Regions from separate parts of the Streptomyces sp. NBC_01089 genome, predicted to be linked through region 2. Evidence: riboswitches for the same ligand, from Rfam matches in the RefSeq annotation. Region 2 holds a riboswitch; the other holds the start of a gene.

Region 1 (7,063 bases), 790 kb from region 2:
CCGCGCCCCAGCCTGCCCCGGTGGCCGATCCTCGGTGGCGGTGTCCTGCCCTCAGGCGGACACCGCCGTCAGCTCCGCCAGCTCAGCGTCGGTGAGCTCCAGCTCGGCCACCGCGGTCAGGACCGGCAACTGCTCGACCGTACGGGCCGAGGCGATCGGCGCGACGACGGTCGGCTGTGCGGCCAGCCACGCCAGGGCGACGGTCGCGACCTCCGCCCCGTGCGCCGCCGCGACCTTGTCGAGCGCGGCCAGGACCTTCGTCCCCCGCTCGGTCTCCAGGTGCTGGGCCGCACCGCCCGCCCGCACACTGTCGACGTCCGCACCGGGCCGGTACTTGCCGGTGAGGAAGCCGGAGGCCAGCGCGGGGTACGGCACGCTCGCCAGACCGTGCCGGGCCGCCACGTCCTGGAGCCCGCCCTCATAGGTGTCGCGGGAGACCAGGTTGTAGTGCGGCTGCAGAGCGACGTACCTGGCCAGCCCCTCCGCCTCGGAGAACGCCACGGAGGCATCGAGCCGCTCGGGAGACACATTGGAAGCGGCGATGGCGCGCACCTTGCCCGCCTTCACCAGATCGTCCAGAGCGGTGATGATCTCCTCGACGGGGACGGACTCGTCGTCGCGGTGCGTGTAGTAGAGGTCGATGTAGTCGGTGCGCAGCCTGCGCAGCGACTCGTCGGCGGCGGCCTTGATGTTCTTGGCCGAGAGCCCCCGGTACTGGGGGTGCATGCCGACCTTGGTCGCGATCACCACATCGGCGCGGTTGCCCCGCGCGGCCAGCCAGTTGCCGATGACGGTCTCGGACTCGCCGCCCTTGTTGCCCGGCACCCACGAGGAGTACGTGTCGGCGGTGTCGATGAAGTTGCCGCCGGCGGCGGTGTACGCGTCGAGCACCGCGAAGGACTGTTCTTCGTCGGCGCCCCACCCGAAGACGTTGCCGCCGAGGGAGAGCGGGAAGACCTGGAGGCCGGAGGAGCCGAGTGCGCGGAGAGAAGTCATAGGCTGGTCAACCCCCGTTCGGCCCGGCCCTATTCCGTCGGACTCCGGCCGTACGAACGAACCGGCAGCCCTGACGTCGGGGGGATGCCGTCAGGGCTGCCGGGGTGCGGGATGCCGTCGCCGGCCGGCGGTACGCGCCGGCGGGAGACAGAAAGGGGGCAGAGGGCCATCAGGGGCCGGCCCTCAAGGGTCAGCCCCTCGGAGTCCAGCCGCTCAGGGGTTGAGGCCCTTGCCCTGGAGCCAGGTCATGGGGTCGATCGGGTCGCCGCCGCCCGGGCGGACCTCCACGTGCACATGCGGGCCCGTGACATTGCCGGTGGCGCCGACACGGCCGATGACCTCGCCCGTGGTGACCTTCTGACCGGCGCTGACACCGAGCGACGACTGGTGGCAGAACCACAGCTCCGTACCGTCGTCGAGCGTGATCACCGTGCGGTAGCCGTATGCCCCCGCCCAGCCGGCCGACTTGACCGTGCCGCTGTGCACGGCCTTGATCGGGGTGCCGGTCGGGGCGGCGAAGTCGAGGCCGGTGTGGTGGCCCGACGACCACATCGAACCGCCGTCGTTGAAGCGCGAGGTGAGGGTGTACGAGGAGACGGGCAGCGAGTAGCTCTTCGCCAGCTTGGCGAGCCGCTCCTTCTCCGCCTTGGCCTTGGCCTCCGCCTCGGCCTTCTTCTTGGCCGCCTTCTCCTTGGCCGCGGCCTCGTCCTGCTTCTTCGCCGCCTCGGCCGATGCCTTCTCCGCGGCCGCCTTCTCGGCTGCCGCCTTGGCCTCGTCCTCGACCGCGCCCTGCTGCTGCTCGGCCTGCTGGATGATCCGCGCGCGGAGCGCCTCGCCCGCGTCCGAGCTGCCCTTGCCGGTGGCCGCCGCCGTGGTCAGCGCCGCGTTGGTCGCGTCCGCCGTGCTGCCGTGGTCCGACGAACCGCCGGCCAGATCGGCGACCAGCGACCCCACGCCGGGCAGCGACTCGGCCTCCGGCAGCTTGTCCTTGACGGACTGCGGAAGGTCGGGGAGGGAGATCGGGAGCGGCGGCTTGCTCTGGGCGCTGGCCATACCGCCCGCGCCGACGGCTGCGATCACGCCGACGCCGAGCACCGTCGAGCTGCGGGCGAGACCGCTGCGCTGCTTGGCGACCCGGTGTTTGCCGCGGACCGGACGGAGGGAATCCTCAGTGGGGTTCCACTCGTCGAACGTACCGCTGTCCTCGCCGCCGAAACCGAGAGCATCGTCGTCCGGGAAGTAAAGCGTTTCGGGGGCAGGGTTGTTGGACGCCACGGAGGCGCACTCCTTTCCTTCCTTACCGCCTACCGGGTTAGCTGACGGGTTCGGAGCAGGAAGGTCTCCTACGGGCAGCCCTTGCGGAGAAGCCCGATTCACCCCAATTGGTGGTTCCCCGGTTCCCTTGCGGGATTCGGCGCGTGCGCGCGGTGCCGCCTCTTGCGACGACTGGGACAACCGCGCTGCGTTATCGAACGTTAATAGACGCGAGGGCCGGATTCCAAGCTGTTCCGACTGATCGTTAACGGCTTTGGCCTGCACTTATCGGTGCATACAGGGGCGCATTCGGGCGACTTGATCAGCCCTCAGGAGCGGCCGGGAAACATCGAGTTTCTGATAGTGAGTCAAATGTTATGCGGAGGGGTGCTCTTCGACTACGGATCGTGTCGCTCCCGGTGAATGATCCCCACCGTCCTGCGCCGGTCCGGCTGCCCCTGCAGCGGACGGCCCACCGCGAGCAGCGCCATGTCGTCCGTGGAGTGCCCGCCGGTGTGCAGCCGTACGTCGTCGGACACCGCCGTCAGCAGTTCCTCGGGCCCGGGGAAGATCCGGCCGCGCAGCCGCTCCTGCGGTTCGTAGAAGGCCCCTTGCGCGTTCCTCGCCTCGGACAGCCCGTCGGTGTAGAGCAGCAGCGTGGCCCCCGGCGGGAACTCGGTCTCGTCCGCCCGGTCCGGCCAGGCCGCCAGATCGGAGAGCCCCAGCGGCAGCGCGGGGTCGGCCGGCGCGAGGACGTGGATGCTCCCGTCCGCGTACAGCAGCAGCGGCTCGGGGTGCCCCCGGTTGAGCAGCCGGATCAGTCCCTGGTCGCCGCGCGGGATCTCGGCGAGCGCCGCCGTGGTGAACCCCTCGAAGGCGTCGAGTCCCTCGCGGCGCACCCCCTCACGGGTCAGCGCACGCTCCAGCCGCTGGGCGACCTCCTCGATCGTGACCTCCTGCTCGGCGGCCTCCCGGAAGGCCCCGATCACCACGGCCACGGCCTCGACGGCACCGAGCCCCTTGCCCCGCACATCCCCCACCACCAGCCGCACCCCGTACGGAGTGTCCTGTACGGCGAAGAGATCACCGCCGATGAAGGTGCCGGCCTGCGCCGCCTCGTACCGCGCCGCGATATGCAGCCCGGCGATCCGCTCGGAAGGCACCGGCAGCACGGCGCGCTGCGCGGTCTCCGCCACCACCCGGGCCGACGCGAGCTCCTCGCCGCTGACCCGGATGACGCGGTTGATGATGAGGGCGACGACCGACACCGTGATGACGGTGATCAGCTCGGTGATCGCGGAGCCCCTGGCCGAGGTGTCGTCGTAGAGATGCAGCCCCGCGATGGCCAGCACCGCGATGATGCCTGTGATCAGGGTGGCCCGGTACGAGAAGAGCGGGGCGGCGATCACGGGCGCGGCGGCGAAGAACGGGGCGGCCGTGAACGCGGGCGGCGTCAGCTGGTCGAAGACCAGCCCGCCCACGATCAGCACGGCGGGCAGCGCCCGGACGAACCGACGCGCCCGGGTCGACTCCTCTCGCTGCCCCACCAGTACCCTCCTGCCCGGTCCGTAAAGCGGCGGACGGTACCGCGCCCCACCAGGCTGGCCGCACCCACGCCGGTGTGCGATTCGGCCACGGCCAAGTGGGGGAAGCGGGGCGGCGGAGATCCGGGCGGGGGCGCGGGCGGGGCGGCGGGGGCCACGTCCGTACGTCGCACGGCGCGGAGGCCACCTCCGTACGCACGGCCCGGGGCCCCGTACGCACGGCCCGAAGGCCACCTCCGTACGCGCGGCCCGGGGGCCGCCTCCGTACGGCGGCGCGGGTCAGCCGTGCAGCGCGACCGCCGACACCAGGACCACGGCGAGCGCCATCGCGAGGAACAGCAGATAGGCCCCCAGCGCCCGCCCCCGGTCTCCGGCGGCCAGCTGCCGGGCCAGCACCCACCCGAACACCACGGCCTCGGCCCCTCCCCCGGCGACCCCGGCAGCCGGCCACCGCAGCCCCAGCAGTACGGCGACGGCCGCGACCGTGTGCACCGCCCCGAGAAGCGAGACGACCCAGAGCCGCCGCCCGGCGACGACCCCCAGGCGCGTGAGCTGATCGAGCCGCTCCAGCCCCACCCGGCTCCGCGCCACGGACGCGATCGCCGACGGCACGACCTCCAGCAACAGCAGAACGCTCAGAACCACCCGCAGTACGAACACGCCAGCCCCGCCCCCGATCGGTACACCGGTCCCGGCACCTGTCCGGAAACAGGCCGGGAAACGACCGAAGGCCCAGCACATGATGTGCTGGGCCTTCGAACTTGAGTAGCGGGGACAGGATTTGAACCTGCGACCTCTGGGTTATGAGCCCAGCGAGCTACCGAGCTGCTCCACCCCGCGTCGGTAAACCCAACTCTACGGCATGCGCGGGGGTGGTTCGAACCATTACCGGGAACAGCCCGGAATCAGCTCCCACCGGAACGCTTCCGGGCCCCACAGATCCGGACCGCACAGAAACGTCCCGCCCGGCCGAAGCCGAAGCGGGACGCTTCATCGCAGGTCAGCAGGAGATCCTCCGCGACCCTCACTCGTAGACCGTGTGGGACTCGAACCCACAACCAATGGATTAAAAGTCCACTGCTCTGCCAATTGAGCTAACGGTCCGTGCTGACGCACCCCCCGAGCATAGCGGGAGCGTGCCCCGCAGCCGATCGGGTATCCCCCACCGGGCACGTCGGACTCCGGCCGGCGGCCGGTGCGGGCCGTCGGCCGGAGTGGCGTGGCTGAGCGGTGGGATCCTGCCCGGAGCGCGCCGGTTGCGCCGCTCGGGGGGTGTCAGGGGGTGTCAGGGGGTGTCAGGGCCCTGGAGTACCTGGAGGTAGTTGCCGTCCGGGTCCAGCAGGGTGGAGAAGATCCATCCGCCCCCGGTGTCCTCGACCGGCCTGACCCAGGTGACGCCGAGGGTGTTGAAGTGCCGCTCGGCCGCCCGGATGTCGCGCACCACGATGTTGACGAGGTGCCGGCCGGGCTCGGCGGCCTTGTCCGCCACATCGTCGCGGCGGTCGAAGCCGATGATCGCCTGCTGACCGATGATCAGCATGTGGCCCTCCCAGCGGGCGCCCAGCGGCTCCAGTGCGGCGCGGTACCACTCGATGAGGGGTTCGGGGTCCGTGCTGCCGAGGACGACGCCGAGTCCGGTGATGTTGCCCGGGGTTGTCATGGGGTGTGCCTCCTTCTCGTCTTCTCTTCGGACGTGCTCCTTGGCGGGCGGCTTCTGCCGCGCCCACAAGGGGGTGACCGCCCCGGACCCCGAAAGTCATCGGCCGGCGCCGGACCGGCCCCGGACACAGCAGAGCGGGCCCCTCCGTGAAGGAGGAGCCCGCTCAGTGATTCAACGGCTCACGCCGGCGGACAGGTGTCAGCCGTTGCGCTTCCAGCGCGGCTTGTCGTCGCGGCGGCCGAACGAACCGGTGCCGGTGCCCGTACCCGTCGTGCGGTGGTCGTCGCGGCGGCCGGTCGGACGGTCGCTGCTGCCGGAGCGGAAACCACCGGTGGGGCGGTCGTCGCGGCGGTCGCGGTTGAACGGACGGTCGCTGCCGCGGTGGCCGCCGGTGGGGCGGTCCTCACGGCGCTGGAAACCACCGCGGTCGTCACGGCGGTCGCCGCCACGGAAACCACCGGACGGACGGTCGTTGTCACGACGCTCGCCCCCACGGAAACCACCACCGGAACCACCCGACGGACGGTCGTCACGGCGGAAGCCGCCACCGTTGCCACCACGGTCGTCACGGCGGTCGCCGCCACGGAAACCACCGGACGGACGGTCGTTGTCACGACGCTCGCCCCCACGGAAACCACCACCGGAACCACCCGACGGACGGTCGTCGCGACGGAAGCCGCCACCGTTGCCACCACGGTCGTCACGGCGCTGGAAACCGCCGCGGTCACCACCACGGTCGTCACGGCGCTGGAAACCACCGCGGTCACCACCACGGTCGCCGCCGCGGTATCCACCACGGTCGCCGCCCCGGTCGTCACGGCGTCCGAAGTTGCCGCGGTCGTCGCGGCGCTCCTCGCGCTGCTCCGCCCTCGGCTGCTCCGGTACGGCGGCCGCGATCTCGGCCTCGGCGGCCTGCAGCACCTCGGCGACAGCGGCCTCGGGGTCGTCACCGCGCTCGCGGGCGGCACGCGCCACCAGGCGGTCGGCCTCCTCGCGCAGCTCGGTCGCCCGGCGCTGGATGCGCTCCAGCTCACGGGTGAGGTCCTTGGCCTCGCGCTCCGCCTGCTTGGCGGCGTTGTTCGCGGAGTCGGCCTGGACCTCGGTCAGCGAACGGGCACCGGTGATCTCGGCGACCTCGGGCTCGAAGGCCCCGGCCCCCTGGACGATGTGGCGCGTGGCGTCGACGCCCGCGTCCTCCATCAGCCGGAAGATCTGCCGGCGCTGGTGCGGCAGCGACAGCGAGACGACCGTGCCGGACTTGCCGGCGCGGGCGGTACGGCCCGAGCGGTGCAGGTAGTCCTTGTGGTCCCCGGCCGGGTCCACGTTCAGGACCAGGTCGATGCCGTCGACGTGGATACCGCGGGCGGCGACGTCGGTCGCGACGAGCGCGTTGACGTAACCGTCCTTGAAGTCGGCGAGCACGCGGGTCCGGGCGCCCTGGGTCATACCGCCGTGCAGGGCGTCCGCCTTGACGCCCGACTCGACGAGCTGCTCGGCGATACGGTCGGCGCCCAGCTGGGTCCGTACGAAGATGATCGTGCGGCCCTTGCGGGCGGCGATCGCGGCCGTGACGGGCGCCTTGTCCTTCGGCTTCACGACGAGGACGTGG
Region 2 (7,063 bases):
TGACCGTCGAGCAGACGGCACCCGACGCGCACCGGCTGGTCGAGGAGTGCGCGGGCGGCCGCACGGTCGTCGTCCTCCCGTCGGGCGAGGGCGACCGGCAGCTGACCGACGGCCTGGCCAGGCTCGCGGGCAGTGGCCGGGTGCGGATGCCGGATCTGGAGCTGCTGCCCGGTTCGTACGATCTGCCCGGCGCACGCCTGCTCGACCTGGTGCAGGTGATGGACCGGGTACGCCGCGAGTGCCCGTGGACCTCCCAGCAGACCCACCGGGGGCTCGCCAAGTACCTGATCGAGGAGGCGTACGAACTCGTCGAGGCGATCGAGGACGGCGACCGCGACGAACTGCGCGAGGAACTGGGTGACGTCCTGCTCCAGGTCGTCTTCCACGCCCGGATCGCCCAGGAGGGCACCGGCGAAGAAGGAGAGGATGGAGAAGGGGACGAGCCCTTCTCCATCGACGATGTCGCGGGCGGCCTGGTCGAGAAGCTGATCCGCCGCCACCCGCATGTGTTCGGCGACGAGACGGCGGAGACCGCCGAGGACGTCCACGCCCACTGGAACCGGACCAAGGCGATCGAGAAGCAGCGCACATCGGTGACGGACGGCGTCCCGGTCGGCCAGCCGGCCCTCGCGCTCGCGGCGAAGCTGACCTCGCGGGTGCGGGGTTCGCAGCTCGACGTACCGCTGCCGACGGGCGAGGGCGTCGGCTACCGGCTGCTCGCCCTGGCCGCGAGCGCGGAGGCGGCCGGCACGGACCCGGAGGCGGCACTGCGCGCCGCGGCACGGGCGTACCGGGACGCGATCCGGGCCGCGGAGAAGGCCGCACCCGGTACGACTACCGTCGAGGAGTGACCGACAACAGCACCGCAGGCCCGGCCCCCGCCCTCTTCACCTGGGAGTTCGCGACCGACCCGTACCCCGCCTACGCCTGGCTGCGGGAGAACGCGCCCGTCCACAGGACCGCGCTCCCCAGCGGCGTGGAGGCATGGCTCGTGACCCGGTACGCGGACGCGCGGGCGGCACTCGCCGAGCCCCGGCTGTCGAAGAACCCCGCCCACCACGCGGAGTCCCCGCACGCCAAGGGCAAGACCGGCATTCCGGGCGAGCGCAAGGCGGAGCTGATGACGCATCTGCTGAACATCGACCCGCCGGACCACACCCGGCTGCGGCGCCTGGTCTCCAAGGCGTTCACCCCGCGCACCGTGGCGCTCTTCGCCCCGCGCGTACAGGAGCTGACGGACCAGCTGATCGACGCCTTCGTGGCGGACGGGCAGGCCGACCTCATCCATGACGTCGCGTTCCCGCTCCCCATCTACGCCATCTGCGACCTGCTGGGCGTCCCCCGCGAGGACCAGGACGACTTCCGCGACTGGGCGGGCATGATGATCCGTCACGGCGGCGGCCCGCGCGGCGGGGTCGCCAGGTCGGTCAAGAAGATGCGGAACTACCTCGCCGAACTCATCCACCGCAAGCGCGAGAACCCCGGCGACGACCTCATCTCCGGGCTCATCAGGGCGAGCGACGACGGCGAGCACCTGACCGAGAACGAAGCGGCCGCCATGGCGTTCATCCTGCTCTTCGCCGGGTTCGAGACGACGGTCAACCTCATCGGCAACGGGATGTACGCGCTGCTCCGCAACCCGGACCAGCGCGAACGCCTTGAGGCGTCACTGGCGGCGGGGGAGAGCGGCCTCCTCGCCACCGGTGTCGAGGAACTGCTGCGTTACGACGGACCGGTGGAGCTGGCGACCTGGCGGTTCGCCACCGAGGCGCTGACCCTGGGCGGGCAGGCCGTCGCGGAGGGCGATCCCGTACTCGTCGTGCTGGCCGCCGCCGACCGCGACCCCGAGCGTTTCACCGAGCCCGACACGCTCGACCTCTCGCGCACCGACAACCAGCACCTCGGCTACGGACACGGCATCCACTACTGCCTGGGCGCCCCACTCGCCCGGCTGGAGGCACAGACCGCGCTCGCCACCCTGCTGCGGCGCCTTCCGGAGCTGCGACTTGCGGTGGAACCGGGGGATTTGCGCTGGCGCGGCGGGCTCATCATGCGGGGATTGCGCACGCTTCCGGTGGAGTTCGGCACCCGGGCCGGTGACCCGCCGGTCTGACGGCCTGACCAGTACATGACTGACGTGCCGTCAAGAATGTGACTTTCACGTGATCTCCGCTGCATCGACTTGTGACTGGCGTTCGAGTGCGGCTACGTTCACCCCTCGACTCATCCGTCACACGGAAGGCCACCGCATGCGCACCGGGAACGGTCGGCACCGCCGCCCCCGTCAGGCTCCAGCTCTTGTCGTAGCGGCAGGAGTTACGGGCTCGGCCATCGCCCTTCCGCTGCTGGCATCGACCGGCGCCCACGCGGCCGACGCCACGACCTGGGACCGGGTGGCGCTGTGCGAGAGCGGCGGCATCTGGAGCGCCGACCTCGGCAACGGCCACTACGGCGGACTCCAGTTCTCGCAGACGACCTGGGACAAGTACGGCGGCGGGCAGTACGCGGCCCGCCCCGACCTGGCCAGCCGCTCCCAGCAGATAGCCGTGGCCCAGAAGGTGTACGCGGCCGAGGGTGCGACGCCCTGGGCCAGTTGCGCGGCCATCGCCGGGCTGACGAAGGGGGACGCGGACACGGCCACCGTGGACCCGGGCTCCCCGGACACCGCGAGCCCGACCCCCTCGGCTTCGGCCGGCTCGGGGAAGGACGCGGCGGACCCGGACGCGAGCGCGGATGCGACTGCCGGAGCGAATGCGGACGATACGGGGCAGACACCGTCGAAGCAGTCATCGGCGAGCCCGAGCCCGTCCGATTCGCCCTCGGGCTCCCCTTCCAGCTCCGCATCTCCGTCATCTCCGTCATCTCCGTCATCCGGCTCTTCTTCGGACGCAACGGGCGGTTCGGACTCTTCGCCTGATTCAGGCAAGACGGGCAAGACCGGCAAGGCGGGTACTTCGGGAACCGTGGACTCCAGTGCGTCCGACACGCCCGACACGCCCGACTCCGGGACGCCCGCGCCTTCTGACTCGGCGACATCCGCCGACTCGGGGGCCGGTAAGCACCGGGGTGGCGCCGACGACGGGTCGGGCACGAGCCGCGACGAGGCCGGCCGCCATGCCTCGCGCGGCGGAAACCCCTCCCGGGATGACGCCCGTACGGACGGCAGCTACACCGTCCGCGCGGGTGACAACCTCTGGGCCATCGCCAAGGCGCACGATCTGCCCGGCGGATGGCCCGCGCTCTATGCGGCGAACCATCAGACGGTCGGAGACGACCCGGACTTCATCGTTCCTGGCCAGAGCCTTGATCTCGACCCAAAACAGGGGTAGTTAGCTCCTGTATGTCCGCTTCTGTTCGAGTGAGACATGGCTCTCGTCGGTCCTGCTGAATGTCCGGACTGTCCGCCCGGCGCACGCCGCCCCTCACCTGCGAAAACGGGACATGCGTGGTCGTAAACCAGGGATTTGCTCGCCGATGTTCATCTTTGAATATCGGGGGGTCCTGTGATTACGGTCAGACCGCTCGCACCGCGGGCCTCTTCGATCGCCACGCCGAATCCTGCCATCGGTCGAAGGGAAGCAGTTGACGCTAAGAAGCGCCGCAGGCAGGAGCGGGGGACCCAGGTAAGCGCCGGGGCCGGCCGTCCGTTCAGAGTCAGAGAACGGCACGAACCGGGACCGGCTTGGGGTGAAGCTGTGCGCTAGGCCGCGCAGCCGGGCAACTCATTGGCCCGAACCCGACAGCTCACCTCGTAGGCGTCGGTGAGGAGATTCTTCATGCTGTTTTCCAGCAAGTCCAAGCACCGTCGCCCCTCGAAGGCCGTCCGTGTCGCCACGCTCGCCGGTGTCGCCGGTGCGGCCGTGGCCGTGCCGCTGATCGGTGCGACCTCCGCGTCCGCCGCCTCGGTCTCCACCTGGGACGCCGTCGCGCAGTGCGAGTCCGGTGGCAACTGGTCCACCAACACGGGCAACGGTTACTACGGTGGCCTGCAGTTCAACAACTCCAGCTGGGCCGCCGCCGGTGGTACGCAGTACGCCCCGCGTGCCGACCTCGCCACCAAGGGCCAGCAGATCGCCACCGCCGAGAAGCTCCTCGCCATGCAGGGCCCGGGCGCCTGGTCCTGCGCCGGTGCCGGCAACCTGACCAGCGGTGGCCCGAGCCCGGACGTCTCGACCTCGTCGAACAGCTCCTCCTCGTCGAGCGCCGACCAGCAGAGCAGCCACAGCGACCAGCAGGCCGCTTCGCGCAGCGAGGCCCGCACCAGTGCGCCGGCCGCTCCGAAGCACGCCGCGCCGCGGACGATCCAGAAGGGCGACGGCGAGTACAAGGTCAAGGCCGGCGACACCCTCTCCACGATCGCCAAGGCCGAGCACGTCTCCGGTGGCTGGAAGAAGGTCTACGACCTGAACAAGGACATCGTGAAGGACGCCAACCTGATCTTCCCCGGTCAGCAGCTCCACCTGAGCTGATATCGGCTCTCCCCCAGCACCCCCGGCCCGGCGCGACTCCCCCGTACGCGCCGGGCCGGGGGCCTGTCCGCCGGTTACCAGTCAGTAAATTTGCTGACTTTCACACCGTCATACGATCTTTTGGGCCCTTTTTCGTCCCAGGGTCCGGGCGCCCTGCCGGTTGATCCCCCCGAGCCGGTTAGGCTCTTGTCGCAAGGCCAAGGACAAAGAGACCCTGCGCCCATAGCGTCACATCCCAGAAGGAGATGCTAGTGCCGTCCATCGACGTCGTCGTAGCCCGGGAAATCCTGGACTCCCGAGGCAACCCCACGGTCGAGGTCGAGGTCGGCCTCGACGACGGCAGCACGGGCCGTGCCGCCGTCCCGTCCGGCGCCTCCACCGGTGCGTTCGAGGCCATCGAGCTCCGCGACGGTGACCCCAACCGTTACCAGGGCAAGGGTGTCGAGAAGGCAGTCCTCGCCGTCATCGAGCAGATCGGCCCGGAGCTCGTCGGCTACGACGCCACCGAGCAGCGCCTGATCGACCAGGCGATGTTCGACCTGGACGCGACGGAGAACAAGGGCTCGCTCGGCGCCAACGCCATCCTCGGCGTCTCGCTCGCCGTGGCGCACGCCGCGTCCGAGGCTTCCGACCTCCCGCTCTTCCGTTACCTGGGCGGCCCGAACGCGCACCTGCTGCCCGTTCCGATGATGAACATCCTGAACGGCGGGTCGCACGCCGACTCCAACGTCGACATCCAGGAGTTCATGATCGCGCCGATCGGCGCCGAGTCCTTCTCGGAGGCGCTCCGCTGGGGCGCCGAGGTCTACCACACCCTCAAGAAGGTCCTGAAGACCAAGGGTCTGTCGACCGGCCTCGGTGACGAGGGCGGCTTCGCGCCGAACCTGGAGTCGAACCGCGCCGCCCTCGACCTCATCCTGGAGGCCATCAAGGAGGCCGGTTACGCGCCGGGCAAGGACATCGCGCTCGCGCTCGACGTCGCCGCCTCCGAGTTCTACAAGGACGGCAAGTACGAGTTCGAGGGCAAGTCCCGCTCGGCCGCCGAGATGACCGAGTACTACGAGGAGCTCGTCGCCTCGTACCCGCTCGTCTCCATCGAGGACCCGCTGTACGAGGACGACTGGGACGGCTGGAAGGTCATCACCGACAAGCTGGGCGCCAAGGTCCAGATCGTCGGCGACGACCTCTTCGTCACCAACCCGGAGCGGCTGGCCCGTGGCATCGAGGAGGGCTCCGCCAACGCCCTGCTCGTCAAGGTCAACCAGATCGGTTCGCTGACCGAGACCCTCGACGCCGTCGAGCTCGCCCAGCGCAACGGCTTCAAGTGCATGATGTCGCACCGCTCCGGCGAGACCGAGGACGTCACCATCGCCGACCTCGCGGTCGCCGTGAACTGCGGCCAGATCAAGACCGGCGCCCCGGCCCGCTCGGACCGCGTCGCCAAGTACAACCAGCTGCTGCGCATCGAGGAGATCCTCGACGACGCCGCGGTGTACGCGGGCCGCTCGGCGTTCCCGCGCTTCCGCTCCAGCTGACACGGCGGGCGCCGGCACGGCCGAAGAACTGAATAAAGAGCTGAATCAGCTGAATCAGCAGTAAAGGCGCAGCCACGCGCAGCCGTCCCCGTACCCGGTCCCGTACCGTGTCCGGGGACGGACGTGCGTGTGTAACGGGGAGGCGGCATGGCAGGGAACCGGGACCGGTTCTCCACCGCGACCAGGCTCAGGGTGCTCGGCGAGCAGACCGCGGCCCGTGTCTACCGTTCCCAGTCCAGGCGCCAGGCGCGCAGGCCCCGGCTCACCGGCCGGGCGGCGATACTGCTGATGGTGCTCTGCACCCTGGTGGTGGCGCTCGCGTATCCGATGCGGCAGTACGTGTCCCAGCGCAACGACATCGCCGACCAGCGGCGCCAGGTCAGCGACGCGAAGGCGCGCGTCGAGGAGCTGCGGGACGAGAAGGCCCGCCTCCAGGACAACGCGTACGTGGAGCGGCTGGCCCGCGAGCAACTGCACTATGTGCGGCCGGGGGAGACCAACTACACGATGGTCGATCCCGACTCCCGCACCCAGCGCTCCGGCGGCAAGGGCGCGGCTGACCGGCCGTGGTACTCGAACCTGTGGGACGGCGTGGACAGCGCGGACCGTACCAAGGGCCCCTAGCCACGCCGTACGCCACGCGCCTCCGCCTCCGGCCACGCACCTGACTTCACAGGCACTCACTTCACAGGCACTCACCTCACACGTACTCAGATCCAAGGCAGGCATGGAAACGCCCCCTCCGCAGACCGAACATACCGAGCCCACCGACGCGGACATCAGCGCGTTCAAGGAGCAGCTCGGCCGCCCGCCCCGCGGGCTGCGCGCCATCGCGCACCGCTGCCCGTGCGGCAACCCGGACGTCGTCGAGACGGCCCCGCGTCTGGAGGACGGCACGCCGTTCCCGACGACGTACTACCTGACCTGCCCGCGTGCCGCCTCCGCGATCGGCACGCTGGAGGCGAACGGCGTCATGAAGGAGATGACCGAGCGCCTGCGCACCGACCCCGAACTGGCCGCCGCCTACCGGGCCGCACACGAGGACTACCTCGCGCGCCG

What was found. A riboswitch is a leader RNA that binds a small molecule or an ion and turns the genes downstream of it on or off. The one in region 2 is predicted to bind cyclic di-AMP.
Region 1: another riboswitch for cyclic di-AMP. It lies ahead of OG510_RS19660 (M23 family metallopeptidase); the one in region 2 lies ahead of OG510_RS23405 (transglycosylase family protein).

What each region holds. Positions count from the first base shown of each region.
Region 1 covers NZ_CP108660.1:4,408,212-4,415,274, reverse strand. Annotated here, with positions in the region: gene OG510_RS19665 (aldo/keto reductase) at 52-996, opposite strand; gene OG510_RS19660 (M23 family metallopeptidase) at 1,210-2,271, opposite strand; cyclic di-AMP (ydaO/yuaA leader) riboswitch at 2,283-2,423, opposite strand; gene OG510_RS19655 (PP2C family protein-serine/threonine phosphatase) at 2,649-3,797, opposite strand; gene OG510_RS19650 (hypothetical protein) at 4,074-4,454, opposite strand; tRNA gene OG510_RS19645 (tRNA-Met) at 4,561-4,634, opposite strand; tRNA gene OG510_RS19640 (tRNA-Lys) at 4,826-4,898, opposite strand; gene OG510_RS19635 (VOC family protein) at 5,080-5,454, opposite strand; gene OG510_RS19630 (DEAD/DEAH box helicase) at 5,653-7,063, opposite strand, start outside.
Region 2 covers NZ_CP108660.1:5,198,181-5,205,243, forward strand. Annotated here, with positions in the region: gene OG510_RS23390 (nucleoside triphosphate pyrophosphohydrolase) at 1-851, shown strand, start outside; gene OG510_RS23395 (cytochrome P450) at 848-2,113, shown strand; gene OG510_RS23400 (transglycosylase family protein) at 2,250-3,329, shown strand; cyclic di-AMP (ydaO/yuaA leader) riboswitch at 3,587-3,773, shown strand; gene OG510_RS23405 (transglycosylase family protein) at 3,777-4,469, shown strand; gene eno (phosphopyruvate hydratase) at 4,715-6,004, shown strand; gene OG510_RS23415 (septum formation initiator family protein) at 6,152-6,628, shown strand; gene OG510_RS23420 (DUF501 domain-containing protein) at 6,732-7,063, shown strand, end outside.